One region of the Bradyrhizobium sp. A5 genome, then DNA from elsewhere that is predicted to be linked to it. Evidence: riboswitches for the same ligand, from Rfam matches in the RefSeq annotation. Region 1 holds a riboswitch; the other holds the start of a gene.
What was found. A riboswitch is a leader RNA that binds a small molecule or an ion and turns the genes downstream of it on or off. The one in region 1 is predicted to bind glycine.
Positions count from the first base shown of each region.

Region 2: linked by a shared signal. The riboswitch ahead of WHZ77_RS12410 (D-amino acid dehydrogenase) and the one ahead of gcvT (glycine cleavage system aminomethyltransferase GcvT) in region 1 are both predicted to bind glycine.

Region 1 covers NZ_CP148990.1:2,464,789-2,469,204, forward strand. Annotated here, with positions in the region: gene gcvP (aminomethyl-transferring glycine dehydrogenase) at 1-92, opposite strand, end outside; gene gcvH (glycine cleavage system protein GcvH) at 110-478, opposite strand; gene gcvT (glycine cleavage system aminomethyltransferase GcvT) at 489-1,637, opposite strand; glycine riboswitch at 1,783-1,871, opposite strand; gene alaS (alanine--tRNA ligase) at 2,094-4,416, shown strand, end outside.
Region 2 covers NZ_CP148990.1:2,610,173-2,614,588, forward strand. Annotated here, with positions in the region: gene WHZ77_RS12405 (ABC transporter permease) at 1-153, opposite strand, end outside; gene WHZ77_RS12410 (D-amino acid dehydrogenase) at 334-1,635, opposite strand; glycine riboswitch at 1,704-1,816, opposite strand; glycine riboswitch at 1,820-1,924, opposite strand; partial or broken gene WHZ77_RS12415 (M20/M25/M40 family metallo-hydrolase) at 2,020-3,148, opposite strand; gene WHZ77_RS12420 (ABC transporter substrate-binding protein) at 3,417-4,416, shown strand, end outside.

The sequences.
Region 1 (4,416 bases):
AGCATTGCGGTGACATCGCGCACTGAGGGGCCGATGTGGCGGCGAACGAAAGTGGCGGCGGTCTCGCCGCTGGATTTACGGTGCGCGGTCATCGCTTGCTCCATCGTCCTTAAGCCGTATGTACCTTGTAGGCGGCTTCATCCATGAGGCCGCCGAGCTCGTTCTTGTCGGCAATTTTGATCTTGAAGAACCACGCCTTGCCCTGCGCGTCCGAGTTCACCAGCGCCGGCTCGGCGGCGAGCGCATCGTTGGTTTCGAGCACCTCGCCGGTCACAGGCGCGTAGACGTCGGAGGCCGCCTTGACCGATTCCACAACGGCGGCAGCTTCCGCCTTCTTCAGCGCGCGGCCGACCTTGGGCAGTTCGACGAACACGACGTCGCCGAGCTGCGACTGCGCGTAGTCGGTGATGCCGACGGTGGCGACATCGCCGTCGATGGCGAGCCATTCATGGTCGGAGGTGTACAGCGTCGTGGTCATTCTCGGGTCCTCAGCGTTTGTAGGTGTTTTTCACGAAGGGCATGGCGGCGACGGCGAGGGCCAGGCGCTGGCCGCGCACTTCGGCGAAGATTTGCGTGCCGAGCGCGCTCGATGCGGTGGGCACGTAGCCCATCGCGACCGGCGCATTCAGGCTCGGGCCGAAGCCGCCCGATGTCACTTTTCCAATCGGCTCGCCGCCTGCGCTGGTCGCGAACAGCAGCGCGCCTTCGCGCACCGGCGCGCGGCCCTGGGCCAGCAGGCCGACACGGCGACGGGATGCGCCGTTGTCAAAATGGGCGAGGATCTTTTCCGCGCCGGGAAAGCCGCCGGCGCGCGCGCCGCCGCTGCGTCGGCTCTTCTGCACCGACCATTCAAGCGCGGCTTCGACCGGGGTGGACTCAGTGTCGATGTCGTGACCGTAGAGGCAGAGCCCGGCTTCCAGCCGCAGGCTGTCGCGGGCACCTAAGCCGATCGGCATGACGTCGGGATCGTCGAGCAGCATTTTGGCCAGGCGCTCGGCATCGGCAGCGGGGACCGAAATCTCGAATCCGTCCTCGCCGGTGTAGCCGGAGCGCGAGACGAAACAGTCGAGGCCGGCGACCTTGTGCGGGCCGGCGTCCATGAACTTCATGGACGGCGCCTCTGCACATAATTTCGCCAGCACCGATTCCGCCTTCGGGCCCTGCAACGCGACCAGCGCGCGGTCGGCCAGCGAATCGATGATGTAGTCGCCGGAGAGATTCGCGCGCAGATGCGCTTCGTCCGCGTCCTTGCAGGCGGCGTTGACGACCAGGAACAGGTGATCACCGAAATTGGCGACCATGAGATCGTCGAGGATGCCGCCGTCGTAATTGGTGAACTGGGCGTAGCGCTGCCGTCCCGGTGCAATCGCGACGATATCCTGCGGCACCAGCCGCTCCAGCGCGCGGGCGGCGTCCTCGACCTTGCCCGATTTCGGGCGGAGCGCGAGCTGGCCCATGTGGGAGACGTCGAACAGGCCGGCGGAAGAGCGGGTATGCAGATGCTCTTTGAGCACGCCCGCGGGGTATTGCACCGGCATGTCATAGCCCGCGAACGGCACCATCTTGCCGCCGAGGGATAGATGCAGCCCGTGAAGGGGCGTTCTTTTCAGGGAGTCTTGGTCGTCGCGCGCAAGCATCACGGGGCCCTCGGCGGTTCCCCGGGGACGATTCCCCGGTGGACACCAGTCGAAGCCCCATCTGTCGCTGTGCCTGAGAGTATTATCCCGTCGGCGGACGCTGTTCGGGTCTTAAGCCCGCCAGTGCCTCTTTCCAGATGTCGTCAAAGCCACGCGGTCCTTTTGCCTGAGAGTTTCCGGGGCGGTTGCTCCTTCGGCGCCGGCACCAAAGCCGGTCTCTCCCGACGTGGCCGTACGATACAGATGGGTACAGACCACAGGGCGGCCAAGCCTGTCAACGCAGGCTTTGCGCCTTTCAACGGGATTGCGCTGATGCGGCAACCCACTGATCTGTCTGCACAGTTTCTGGACAGCGAAGCTGGCCTTGTCTAAAAGCGCTCTGGCCCGCAGATATCAGTCCAAACTCGCGGTTTGGATGGCAAGTCAGCGGGTCCAAGCACACCCGATTGGATGAACATGAGCGGCGTCAACGAGATCAGGTCGACCTTTCTGAACTTCTTTGCCGAGAACGGCCACGAGATCGTGTCGTCCTCGCCATTGGTGCCGCGCAACGATCCGACATTGATGTTCACCAATGCCGGCATGGTGCAGTTCAAGAACGTCTTCACCGGCGTCGAGAAGCGGCCCTATCAGCGCGCCACCACCTCGCAGAAATGCGTGCGTGCCGGCGGCAAGCACAACGACCTCGACAATGTCGGCTACACCGCGCGCCATCTCACCTTCTTCGAGATGCTCGGCAACTTCTCGTTCGGTGACTATTTCAAGGAACGTGCGATCGAGCTGGCCTGGAAGCTGATCACCAGGGAATACGGGCTGAAGAAGGACAAGCTGCTGGTCACCGTCTACCACACCGACGACGAGGCGGCTGATCTCTGGAAGAAAATCGCGGGGTTCTCCGACGACCGCATCATCCGCATCCCGACCTCGGACAATTTCTGGGCGATGGGCGACACCGGTCCGTGCGGCCCGTGCTCGGAGATCTTCATCGACCGCGGCGATCACATCTGGGGCGGACCGCCGGGCTCGCCGGAAGAGGACGGCGACCGCTTCCTCGAGTTCTGGAATCTCGTGTTCATGCAATACGAGCAGGTGACGAAGGAGGAGCGCGTGGCGCTGCCGCGTCCCTCGATCGACACCGGCATGGGCCTCGAGCGCATGGCCAGCATCATGCAGGGCGTCGACAGCGTGTTCGAGACCGATCTGTTCCGTCATTTGATCGACGCGACGTCGTCCGCGCTCGGCAGCGGGCCGAACGAGCAGACCGTGGCCTCGTTCCGCGTCATCGCCGACCATTTGCGCTCCTCGGCCTTCCTGGTCTCCGACGGCGTGCTGCCCTCGAACGAGGGCCGTGGCTATGTGCTGCGCCGGATCATGCGCCGCGCGATGCGCCATGCGCAGCTGCTGGGCGCGAAAGAGCCGCTGATGCATCGGCTGGTCTGGGCGCTGGTGCGCGAGATGGGCCAGGCCTATCCCGAGCTCTTGCGCGCGGAGAATTTGATCGAGGAAACGCTGCGGCTGGAGGAGACCCGCTTCCGCAAGACGCTGACCCGCGGCCTTGCCATCCTCGACGAGAAGAGCGCGTCCTTGAAGAAGGGCGACATGTTCGACGGCGACGTCGCCTTCACGCTGTACGACACCTACGGCTTCCCGCTGGATCTCACGCAGGACGCGCTGAAATCGCGCGGCATCGGCGTGGATCAGGCCTCGTTCACCGACGCGATGGAGCGCCAGAAGGCCAAGGCGCGCGAGTCCTGGAAGGGCTCGGGCGAGGCAGCTTCCGAGGCGATCTGGTTCCCGCTGCGCGAGAAGCTCGGGGCCACCGAATTCCTGGGCTACGAGACCGAAAGCGCCGAAGGCGTGGTCTCCGCGCTGGTGAAGGACGGCCAGGAAGTTGCCAGCCTCAAGGCCGGCGACACCGGCGCGCTGCTGCTGAACCAGACGCCGTTTTACGCGGAGTCCGGCGGCCAGGTCGGCGACACCGGCGTGCTGACGGGCGAGGGCGGCATCAAGTTCCGCGTCACCGACACGCAGAAGAAGCTCGGCGATCTCTTCGTCCATGTCGGCGTCGTGGAGAGCGGCGAGCTGAAGCTCGGCACCGCGCTGCAGCTCGAGGTCGATCACGGCAGGCGCTCGTCGATCCGCGCGCATCACTCGGCGACGCATCTCATTCACGAGGCGCTGCGCCAGGTGCTCGGCGATCACATCGCCCAGCGCGGCTCGATGGTCGCACCCGACCGTCTCCGCTTCGACTTCGTGCATCCGAAGCCCATCACCGCGGAAGAGCTCGCCCGCGTCGAGGACATCGCCAACGACGTGGTGCTGGAGAACGACGAGGTCACGACCCGCGTCATGGGCGTCGATGAAGCGCGTGAACAGGGCGCGCGCGCCCTGTTCGGCGAGAAATACGGCGACGAGGTCCGGGTCGTCTCGATGGGCCGGACCGCGCGTGAGCGCGGCGCCAACGCGCTCGGCTGGTCGGTCGAACTGTGCGGCGGCACCCATGTGCGGCGCACCGGCGACATCGGCCTGATCACGCTGACCGGCGAGAGCGCGGTGGCCTCCGGCGTGCGACGCATCGAGGCGCTGACCGGCAATTACGCACGCAGGCACGCCAACGACACCATGGCGCTGGCGAAGACGGCAGCCAACGAGCTGCGCACCTCGATCGACGACGTCCCGGCGCGCATCACCGCGCTGATGGACGAGCGCAAGAAGCTCGAGCGCGAACTCTCCGACGCCCGCAAGAAGCTCGCGATGGGCGGCGGCGCGTCCGCCGGCG
Region 2 (4,416 bases), 150 kb from region 1:
GATGCGCTCCAGCCGTTCAGGTGTCGCGTTGTCACCGGCGAGAATCGCGGCGGGGTCGCCGGGGGTCAGCCGCAGCAGCAGAAACACGAACAGCGCGACGACACCCATCACGGGGACCGCCGCCAGAACGCGGCGAATGAGATAACCTAGCATGCACCTATCTCCGGCTGCGGAACGTGTGGCGCCCTGGGGCACCGGTGGAAGCTGTCGTGTCTATCATGCGCGCCTGTCATTCGGGCTGGAAAGCCGGCCGGAGATGCCGACCTTGCGGGGCAAATTGTGTGCCAAGGGCAGGGCGGTATCAAGGGGCCGCCCTGCGCCGGCCGGAACCACTCAGGATGCATGACGCAGCTCGGCCTCAACCTTGAGTGAGGGGACGCTCGGCGGTGCATTGAGCCCGCGCCAGCCGTCGATGGTCCCGGCGATCATCTGCGCGGTCGCGGCCGACAGGGTCCAGCCGAGATGGCCGTGGCCGGTGTTGAAGAACACGCCCGGTATCCGCCCTGCGCGCACCACCGGCATCATGTTCGGCATCATCGGCCGTAGCCCGGCCCACGGAACGACACGCGACGTTTCGACGTCGGGGAAGTTGCTGCGCACCCAGTCGACCAGCGGCTGCACCCGGTCGGCGCGAATGTCGCGGTTGAAGTCGTTGAATTCGGCGGTGCCGGCGACGCGGAAGCGATCGGCACCGAGCCGGCTGGTGACGATCTTGGCGGCTTCGTCGAGCAGGCTGACGGTCGGCGTTGCGTTGCGGCTCGCGGCGGTGTCGAGCTGTACGGTGATCGAGTAGCCCTTCACCGGATAGACGTTGACGCGCTCGTCGAGCAGGGTGGCGAAGTGACGGCTCGCCACACCTGCGCAGACCACGACGCCGTCCACCTTCAGCATGCCGCGCGCGGATGCGACCGCATCGCTTGCGGACAGATCGGCCCAGCCGATGACAAAGCCGGCGCCGGCGCGAGCGATCGAATCGATGTTGGCCTCGTGGATGAAGGTGGCGGCCCGTCGCTTGCAGGCCTCGGCAAGCCCGCGGGTAAACTTGTGGATATCGCCGGTCGCATCCGACGGGGTGTAGAAGCCGCCGTAATAGTCCTTGCGCAGCGTCGGCTCGATGGCGCGGATTTCCTCCGGTGTCACCGGACGGCGGTCGAGGCCGCCTTCCTGCAGCAGCGCGTTGACGCGCAGGCCGGACTCAAAACCCTTCTTGTCGTGATAGATGTGGAGGATGCCGCGGCGTTCGAGATCGAAGTCGATGCCCTCGCGTGCTGCGATCTCGAACAGATGCTTGCGGGCTTCGATCGCAAGGCGCGTGGTTTGAATCGTGTTGGCGCGGTAGTTGCCGATGTTGGCGACGAACTCGCTCATCCACGAATATTTGTGCCAGTTCGGCCGCGGGTTCATCAGCAGCGGCGCGTCGCGCCGGAACATCCAGCGCAGGCCTTTGAGGATCGTTGCGGTGCTATTCCAGACCTCGGCATTGCTGGCGGAGAGCTGTCCGCCATTGGCGAAGGAGGTCTCCATCGCGGCGTAACGGTGCTTGTCGAGCACCGTCACCCTGTAGCCGCGTTCCAGCAGGGCATAGGCGGTCGTTACGCCGGTGATGCCGGCGCCGATGATGGCGATATGAGTCATGGCAGGTTCGGGGCTCCCGTGAGTTAGAGTCGGCTAACCGCTGGCCGTAAAGCCGTTGGCGGCGCCCCATCTGTCACGGTTACCTGAGAGCTTGACCCGGCGCAGACCCCGTGAGGTCAGCTCCGGCCTATCCCCTTCGGTGGACGTCACGACTTTCAAATCGTGCCGTCTCTCTCCAGATCGTCCTGACGATACAGTCCTTTTGCCTGAGAGTTTCCGGGGCGGTTGCTCCGTCGGCGCCGCAAAGAAGGCTGGAAGCCTTCGTTGCGATCTCTCCCGCATCGTCGCGTGGACCATCGAGCAGTACGATGCGCCTCATTTTTAGACAAGGCTAAATTTCAACCGTGACTGCCAACGTATTGTGCAGTGCAAAGTTGGTTCAATTTACTCGAGCGTCGCCAGCAAACCCGCCATCAGCCGGCCGCGCTCGACCAGGCTGTCGACCTCGATGAACTCCTCGAGCGTGTGGCCATTGCCGCCGCGCACGCCAAGGCCGTCGAGCGTCGGGATGCCCATCGCACCGGTGAAATTGCCGTCGGAGCCGCCGCCGGAGCTCGCATGCGGCAGCTCGGCGCCGAGCGATTTGGCGATGCTGCGTGCCTTTTCATACAGCGCCATCGTGCCCGCATCCGGCTCCCACACGGGCCGGGTGACGCCGCGAGTCACCTTGAAGGATACGTCGTTGGCCGTGCCCGACAGGGCCAGCATGCGCTCGACGCCGCGATCGAGATCGGCCTGGCGCTTGGCCATCGACAGTGCTTCGCCGGTGGCGGTCGTGGCAACGCAGTTCACCCATTGTCCGCCATGCACGACGCCGACGGAGAAAGTGCAATCCGCCGTCGTCATCGCGTCGATCGCGAGGATCTGCCGCGCCATTTCGCGGATCGCCGAGCGTCCCGCCGACAACGTCGCGCCGGCGTGGCTCGGCCGGCCCGTCGCCTCGAGATTGAAGCGCGCGATGGCGTAACGCCCGGTGGTCACGCCGTTGTCGGCGCGGCCCGGCTCGGGCACCAGCACATATTTGTTGCGCGCCGCCTCGGCCTCGATGATGTCGCGGGTCGAGGGCGTGCCGACTTCCTCGTCCGGCGTGAACAGCACGGTGATCGGCAGCGGCGTGGTAGGAGGCCCGCGCCAGCTGCCGGATCGCTTCCAGCGAGAGATAGTTGCCGCCCTTCATGTCGTAGATGCCGGGGCCGTAGCACTTGTTGCCCTCGCGCCGCCATTTCAGCTTCTCGATGGTGCCGACCGGGTGGACGGTGTCCATGTGGCCGGCGATCAGGATGCCCGGCTCACCTTGCTTCGGATGCGGGAAGCGTGCCCGGATGACGCCGCCAAAGCCCTGGCGGCCGGCGATGCGTTCGATCGTCGCACCCATGATTGCCATATCCCGCGCTGCGATATCGAGCATGCGGTTAACGGCACCGGCGTCCCAGGTCGGGCTCTCGCAGTCGACCCAGGTGCGCAGGCCTTCGAGCATGGCCTCGGAATCGAAGGGAAGATTGGCTGGATTCATCTTAATGTCTCTCAAGCTTCGAAAGATGGAACGCGCATTGCATTGCGCTGGGCAGGACGAGCGGGGAGTGTTGTAGAGCCAAACCGATCTTTGTGGAGCCCGTACGCGCGCCGCTTGGGCTTGCAGCTAAACCGGATTGACGCGCACAACGCTGTCTGCAAGTCTCGAAAAGATAAAGGCATTGCATGAGGTTAGTTCGCCTAAGGAACGAACCGAATGCTCAACCAATAACCTGCCTTTGAATAGTTTCACGTCAGGAGAGACTTCTATGCTGAGCTTGATGCGCCGGGGGCGTCGCGCGTTCGCCTCCACACTTGCGCTGTCGGTCGTCGCGCTTTCGACCGCAATGGCCTCGCCGGTATTTGCCGCCGGCAAGACCATCACCGCGGTGATGCATTCGGATCTGCGCGTCATCGATCCGATCTTCACCACCGCCTACATCACGCGTGACCATGGCTACATGGTCTACGACACGCTGATCACGACGGATTCGAATTTCAAGATCCAGCCGCAGATGGCGGACTGGAAAATCTCCGACGACAAGCTGACCTACACCTTCACGCTGCGCGACGGCCTGAAGTGGCATGACGGCACGCCGGTAACGGCGGAAGACTGCGTCGCCTCGCTCAAGCGCTGGGCCGCGGTCGACGGCATGGGCCAGCAGATGATGACCTTCACGGCCAGCATCGAGGCGACCGATCCCAAGACCATCACGCTGAAGCTGAAGGAGCCCTACGGCCTCGTCCTCGAATCGATCGGCAAGCCGTCTTCCCGCGTGCCCTTCATGATGCCGAAGCGTCTGGCCGAAACGCCGCCGGACAAGCAGATCCCCGAGCAGATCGGCTCCGGTCCGTTCAAGTTCGTGCAGGGCGAATTCCAGCCCGGCGTGAAGGCGGTCTACGTCAAGAACACCGACTACGTGCCGCGCAAGGAGCCGGCGAGTTGGACCGCCGGCGCCAAGGTCGTGAAGGTCGATCGCGTCGAGTGGATCACCATGCCGGACTCGCAGACCGCGGTGAATGCGCTGCAATCGGGCGACATCGACTTCATGGAAGTGCCGCCGTGGGACCTGCTGCCGATGCTTGAAGGCAATGCGGACCTCAAGGTCGAGGTGCTGAACAAGTTCGGCTATCAGACCCTTGGGCGCATGAACTTCCTCTATCCGCCCTTCGACAATCCGAAGATCCGTCGCGCGGCGCTTCTGGCGATGAACCAGAAGGACGTCCTCGACGCGCTCGTCGGCAATCCCAAATATTACAAGATCTGCG